DNA from 2 places in the Anaerotignum faecicola genome. Region 2 is predicted to be linked to the other one. Evidence: riboswitches for the same ligand, from Rfam matches in the RefSeq annotation. Region 2 holds a riboswitch; the other holds the start of a gene.

Region 1 (3,355 bases), on a different contig from region 2:
ATAAGGTGGCGGTTATCCTGCGGGATATCAAGGGGCTTTCCTACGAGGAAATCGCGGAGATTCTGGAGCTTACGCTAGGGACAGTGAAGAGCCGTATTTCCCGTGGGCGAAATCAATTAAAGCAGGAAATTTTAAAATTACGGGAACAAGATGCACATTTTATTCGTCATAAGAGAGGAAAGGAGGGAAGGCAATGAATTGTGATAAAGTGAAAAAGCTGCTCTGGGCGTATTTGGAAAACAAAACCACGGCAGAGGAAACAGCAGAAATCGAAACGCATTTGGAAGGCTGTGCGGCTTGCAGAGAAGAGCTGGCGCAGCAGAAGGAAATGAAAAACGCTTTGGCAAGCCTTCCTGACGAGGAACTCCCTGAAGGCTATCATACAGAGCTGATGCAGAAGCTGCAGGCGGAACGCAAGATTGTGCCTTTCCCTGCAAAGAAGAAGCATGGCTGGAAGCAGATGAGCATGATCGCGGCGGCGGTGCTTGTGGTTGTGGTAGCAGGCGGCACGAGGGGGATGCTGGAAATGCGGCAGAACCAGAACGAGGAGATAGAGCAGATTCTGTTTGAGAATACTGCGCTGACGGCGGATACGGGCGAGGAAGCGGCAGAACAGATTGCGGCGGACAGCGCGACAGAGAACAATGCGGCGGAAAAATCCGATACCAAGGAGGATTTTTCTGAGCAGGAAACAAAGAAAGTAAAAAAACCTGTTTCGCAGAAAACGGCACCAAAAGAAACTACACCCAAAGAAGCAACTCCGAAGGAAACAACTCCGAAGGAAACGGCAAAGTCTTTTCGGTCGGAGGGAGCGGCAACCATGCCGAAAGCAGCTTTATATGCAAGTGAAGCGGAAAATGCGATGGACAGCGAGACATTGGTGAGCGGCACACGCGCTGCGGACAGCAATGCGGCGGACAGCATGACACTTCAGGTGGCAGAAAAGGAGACAGCCTTGCAGGCAATTCGCAAGAGCATAGAGGAAGCCGGCGGTTATGAGGGAAGCAGTGTGGATGATGTGATTCAGGCGGTGATTCCTGTGGCAAATTATGCAGATTTTCTGGAGCAGGTCGGCAAGCTGGGCGAAATACAGGCGCTTTTCCAAGGCGAGGCGGACGGTGCATCGCACACAATCAGCATTTCGGTAACGGAAAAATAAAAAGGGACACGGTGGATTTTTACGAGAAAAGCCGTGTTCTTTTTTTGCTGAAATTTTCTTGGGGACAGAGAATTTTGATATGTTTTGCAAAAAATAGCTTGACAAATCTCTGACAAACGCATATACTGGTCTCGTAAATAAATAGAATCTTCAGGGCAGGGTGAAAGTCCCTACCGGTGGTACAGCCCACGAGCCGCAAGGCATGATTCGGTGAAACTCCGAAGCCGACAGTATAGTCTGGATGAAAGAAGATGGATGAATGCAGGAAAAGTGTTTCTTTTCTGTGTCTTTTTGAGATATCTGCTCTGGATTGTTTTTGAACATTCCGGAGCTTTTCTTATTTTGGCACAGGGAGTCTTTTGGTGTGTGTGTTTCTGATGCTCTGAGCGATTCTGTTCGGAGCATTTCTTATTTTGTATTTTTGAAATCTGTCTGGAGGGATTCTATGAAGGATTCAGAATATATGGAGCTTGCACTCATGCTTGCGAAAAATGGGCTCGGATGGACGGCACCGAACCCGATGGTAGGGGCAGTGCTTGTGAAGGATGGTGAAATCATCGGTCAGGGGTGGCATGAAAAATGCGGTGAGCCGCATGCAGAGCGAAACGCATTGGCAAATTGCAAAAAATCGCCGCAGGGAGCGACGCTTTATGTCACATTAGAGCCTTGCTGCCATCAGGGCAGACAGCCGCCCTGTGTAGATGCCATTCTGGAGGCAGGCATTCGGCGCGTGGTGGTCGGTTCGGCAGACCCCAATCCGCTTGTGGCAGGAAAGGGAATTCGGATTTTACGAGAGCATGGCATAGAGGTAACGGAGCACATGCTGGAGGAGGAATGTGATCGCTTGAATGAGGTGTTTTTCCACTATATTCAAACAAAGCGTCCCTTTGTGGTAATGAAATATGCGATGACGATGGACGGAAAAATTGCAACCTACACAGGTGCATCTAAATGGATTACATCGGAAACGGCAAGAGCACATGTGCAAGAGCAAAGGCATAAATATACTGCAATTATGGTGGGTGTGGGAACGGTATTGGCAGATAACCCTATGTTAAATTGCAGGATGGAGGGCGGAAAAAACCCGATTCGCATTATTTGCGATACACACCTTCGCACACCGTTGGATACGCAAATTGTTGCAACGGCGAAGGAAATACCGACCATCCTTGCAACCTGCTGTGCGGATAGGGAAAAACAGGAGGCATATCTGGCGGCAGGCTGTCAAATCCTACAGGTGAACGAAAAAAACGGGCATGTTGATTTGCAGGAATTGATGCAAAAATTAGGGGAGCAGGAAATTGACAGCATTCTGATAGAGGGCGGCGGTACACTCCATTGGACAGCATTGGAGGAAGGCATTGTGCAAAAGGTACAGGCATATATCGCACCGAAATTATTCGGCGGACGGACGGCAAAAACCCCTATCGAGGGGCAGGGCGTTGCAACGCCAGCAGAGGCATTTTATTTAAAGAACAGCAAAATCATTCCTCTGGGAGAGGATTTTCTGATAGAGAGCGAGGTGAGCAGAGATGTTCACGGGAATTGTTGAGGAAATCGGAAGGGTTGAGAGAATCAAGCACGGACAGCATTCTGCGGTCTTGACCATTCATGCGGATACGGTTTTGGAGGGAACCAAAATCGGTGACAGCATTGCGGTCAACGGCATTTGCCTGACAGTAACGGAGCTGTTTTCGCATGGCTTTTCCGCAGATGTGATGCACGAAACGCTGAACCGTTCCTCTCTGGCAGGGCTGACAATGGGAACGCCTGTGAATCTGGAAAGAGCCATGGCGGCAGACGGACGCTTTGGCGGGCATATTGTTGCAGGCCATGTAGACGGTGTGGGAAAGGTGATCCGCGTGCGTCGGGATGATACAGCCATTTGGTATACCATACAGGCGAAGGCGGAGCTGATGCGATATATCGTTGAAAAGGGCTCCATAACCATTGATGGCATTAGCCTGACAGTGGCGGAGGTCGGAGAAAGCGAGTTTTCCATTTCTGCCATTCCGCATACGGTCAGCCAAACCATTTTGAAGAACCGCAGAGAAGGCGATTTGGTAAATCTGGAAACGGATATCATTGGAAAATATGTAGAAAAGCTGGTTTGCCCGAAAGCAGAGCAGCAGCCGAAAAATACAATTACAATGGATTTTTTATCGAAATACGGATTTTAAGGAGGAGAATACATCA
Region 2 (3,355 bases):
CCTTCGGGGAAAATTTTGCAGAGTTCTTCATCCTCTATTTTAATCCCTAGTCAGAGAAGTTGCAACAAAAAAAGTACTTCGCCCATCGCGAAAGTACTCCTAATCATAGCGGAAGGGTTCGGGAAACAAAGAGTTTCCCGAGTAAAATCCGCAAAGGGGGCTTTGCCCACTTGAGGAAAACCGGGAGTTTCAAGGCTTTGCCGCCGGAACTCATCGGTTTATTCTTCTGTCCTGACAAGTCGAAATCCTGATTTCGACTTAGCGTGTTCTCCTAGCAGCCGCCCGCAATGATACTTTTTAAACGAACCCCGTTCAGCTCCTCCTTCGCCGCCGCCGCAAGCCGCTCGCGCATCGCAGGCGAGACACACGTTCTGCGCCGATTATAATATTCATTGATGAGCCGCAGAAATTTCTCCGGATACAGCAGCATCCCCTGCAATAAAATCATATCTCTCTCGGAAAGGGGGCAATGCCTGCCGTAACGCTCCAGCATAGCAGAAATCCCCGCCGCCGTCCCCTCCGTTTTCTTGAAATAGCGGCGGATATATGCCGCAAGGTCTGCCAATGGCAATTCTGCGATACATTTATCGAAATTCCCCACAAAAATCCTGCCATCCGTCTCCTGCCGCAGTGCCTCCCCCTTGTAGGCATTATGGCAGAAGCCGCCCTCCTGCGCCGTCCGTGCGATCGCCTCCGCATAGCCGCCCCTGCATAGCAGCTCCTCTGCCTCTGCCGCCCGTTCCATGTATGGCTCATAATATTGTAATAGCAATAAATCAATCGCGTCATAGCTGCCCCGTTTGTCGTTCCTGCGGCGCACCTTCGCCAGCTCACTCCGCCGTTTGGCGTATAGCTGCGGCAGGCGGTTTTTCTCCCAGTGTGCCGCCTCGCTTGCAAGCCCCTTTGCCGCCGCATGCATCTCGCCTAAGGTTTCCGCCCCCTGCAAAAAGGTCTCCACGCTGTCCTCCGCCAGTGTCCCCTGCGGCAGCACATCCTCCAGAATATAAAGCGTCCCGTCCTGCCGATAAAACGGCTCGCCCTCCAGTGTCGGGTAGCAGCGGCTGATGTTCGCAAAGCCGTTTTCCCTGAGCCGCTTTTTCACATCAAATGCAAGCCGCAGGCTGTCCGTACTGCCGCGCGGCTTTTTCAGCTCGCAAAGCCCCCTGTCTGTCCGGCAGACCAGACCTGTCCGCGTTCTTGTGCCATGGCGCAGCTGCAAGCCGTAGCCCTCTCGCATGATTTTTTCATAGATCTCCTCCATACTTCACTCCCCCTGTTTCACCGCGACCGAACATCGTCTCTGAAACATTCTATGGGGCAAGGGCAAAAAAAAGAACCATTCCCGACCGTACCGAGAATGGCTGTTATCCTTTAAAATATAAAATTATAAAATATAAAAACGGAATGAACCAACCCTAAGTTAATCCATCCCGCTTTTTTCAAGCTGCGCCTTTAGGGACTCGAACCCTAGACCCACTGATTAAGAGTCAGTTGCTCTACCAACTGAGCTAAAGGCGCATAATGTTTGTTTGCTTTGTTTTGCAATTCCTAACTGCAAGAGATATATTATCACGAACTTGTTCTCCTGTCAACAACATTTTTCAAATTTTTTAAAAAATAATTTTTTCACAAATTTTACATTTTCCTCTTGCACGCAACAGCCTTTTGTGTTATGGTTGAAATGTGAAAAATATAACGTGATTCTTCGGGGCAGGGTGCAATTCCCTACCGGCGGTAAAAGTCCGCGACCCTCAGGTATCTTGAAACGCGAAGTGCTGAAAGATGCGAAAGGCTGATATGGTGCAATTCCATAACCGACGGTAACAGTCCGGATGAGAGAAGAAACTTTGATGCTGTTCATGCGTACCTCGCATGAAAATTCGTTTGCGCGTGCAATGCCCCTTGGAATGTGTTCCGAGGGCTTTTTTATTGCAAAAATACAGTGTCAATCGCAAGTCTTAAGAAGAATCCAATCAGAAAAATTGGAGGAATAAAACATGAAAACGAAATTCAAAACCAGAGATTTAACCATGATTGCCATGATGGGTGCCATCTGCTGCATCCTGCTGCATATTGATTTCCCGCTTCCCTTCCTGCCCCCCTTCATGAACTTTGATCTGGCAGGTCTGGTAGAAATCATCGGCGGCTTTGCCATGGGGCCTTTGCAGGCAGTCTGCATCATTCTGGTGAAAATCCTGCTGAAGCTGGCAACAGAGGGTACCTCCTCCGCATTTACGGGCGAGCTGCAAAACTTCCTGCTCAGCTGTGCGTATGTGCTGCCTCCCGTTATCATGTATCACCAGAAAAAATCTAAAAGAACCGCAATCGTCGGCATGGCAATCAGCTCTGTCTTCACAGGCATCGTTGCCATCTTTACCAACCTGTATATCATCATTCCCTTCTATATGGCACTGATGGGACAGGATATGAGCTATTTCGTAGCCATGTGTACCGAGGTCAACCCTCTGATTTCCAATGTATTCACACTGGCAATCCTTGGGATTCTGCCCTTCAACCTGATTAAATGCGGCATCAACTCCGTTGGCGCAATGCTGCTGTATAAGCACTTAAGCCCCATCATCCACGGCAATGCCTCTGCAAAAAATAAAAAGGCAAACGCCATAAAGAAAGCGGACGAAACAAAAATCTGAGTATAAAAAGCACAGAGAAGCAAAGGAGAAACCGAAATGAAATTCAGCTTAGACAAAAACCTTACCTTTGAACAGGCAAAAGCCCTTTTCTTTGAACAGCTGGGTGATTGGAAGATTATGGCGCTTGCCAGCAGCGTAAACGATTACGTTATGGTGCGCAACGTCAGCTGCCTGTTCTACAATGACAAAATCTATTTCAAAACAGACAAGGACTTCCGCAAAACAAAGCAGCTTTACGAAAACCCCAATGTTGCCCTCTGCTATGGCGGCATTCAGGTGGAAGGGACTGCGAAAAACTGCGGTCTGGTTGTGGATGAGCCCGGCAGAGTGTTTGAAGGCCTTTATAAAAAACACCTCTGGGGCAGCTACAATAAATACAGCCACGAGGATTCCGAAATCATCATCGAGGTAACCCCGAAATTCGTTGAGGTCTGGGATACCAGCGAGGATAACTACGCTTATCAGATTTTCATCGACTTCGATAAAAAAGAGGTTACGGTAAAGCCTTACGATAAGAAATAATTCTCGAAATCCCTTGTATTATTTCCCCTATAGAAAAAAAGAGCATCTGTTCTCCGCAGATGTTCTTTTTTTGTATCAGAAATATTTTTATGGTATAATACCCACGGACATATCCGTGGGTTAGCCGCTTACAGCGTCTATCTGCTGTTTTCACAGCAAATTCTACGATTCGCAGGCATAGC

The links. Region 2 has a riboswitch for FMN ahead of EJE48_RS03845 (ECF transporter S component). Riboswitches for the same ligand answer to the same signal wherever they lie in the genome.
Region 1: it holds a riboswitch for FMN, as region 2 does, so the genes downstream of both, ribD (bifunctional diaminohydroxyphosphoribosylaminopyrimidine deaminase/5-amino-6-(5-phosphoribosylamino)uracil reductase RibD) here and EJE48_RS03845 (ECF transporter S component) in region 2, are expected to answer to the same signal.

Annotation. Positions count from the first base shown of each region.
Region 1 covers NZ_BHVZ01000002.1:156,600-159,954, reverse strand. Annotated here, with positions in the region: gene EJE48_RS06575 (RNA polymerase sigma factor) at 1-197, shown strand, start outside; gene EJE48_RS06570 (zf-HC2 domain-containing protein) at 194-1,159, shown strand; FMN riboswitch at 1,302-1,416, shown strand; gene ribD (bifunctional diaminohydroxyphosphoribosylaminopyrimidine deaminase/5-amino-6-(5-phosphoribosylamino)uracil reductase RibD) at 1,605-2,711, shown strand; gene EJE48_RS06560 (riboflavin synthase) at 2,692-3,339, shown strand; gene EJE48_RS06555 (bifunctional 3,4-dihydroxy-2-butanone-4-phosphate synthase/GTP cyclohydrolase II) at 3,355-3,355, shown strand, end outside.
Region 2 covers NZ_BHVZ01000001.1:801,138-804,492, forward strand. Annotated here, with positions in the region: gene EJE48_RS03835 (protein kinase family protein) at 272-1,261, opposite strand; tRNA gene EJE48_RS03840 (tRNA-Lys) at 1,446-1,518, opposite strand; FMN riboswitch at 1,698-1,848, shown strand; gene EJE48_RS03845 (ECF transporter S component) at 1,998-2,651, shown strand; gene EJE48_RS03850 (pyridoxamine 5'-phosphate oxidase family protein) at 2,688-3,173, shown strand.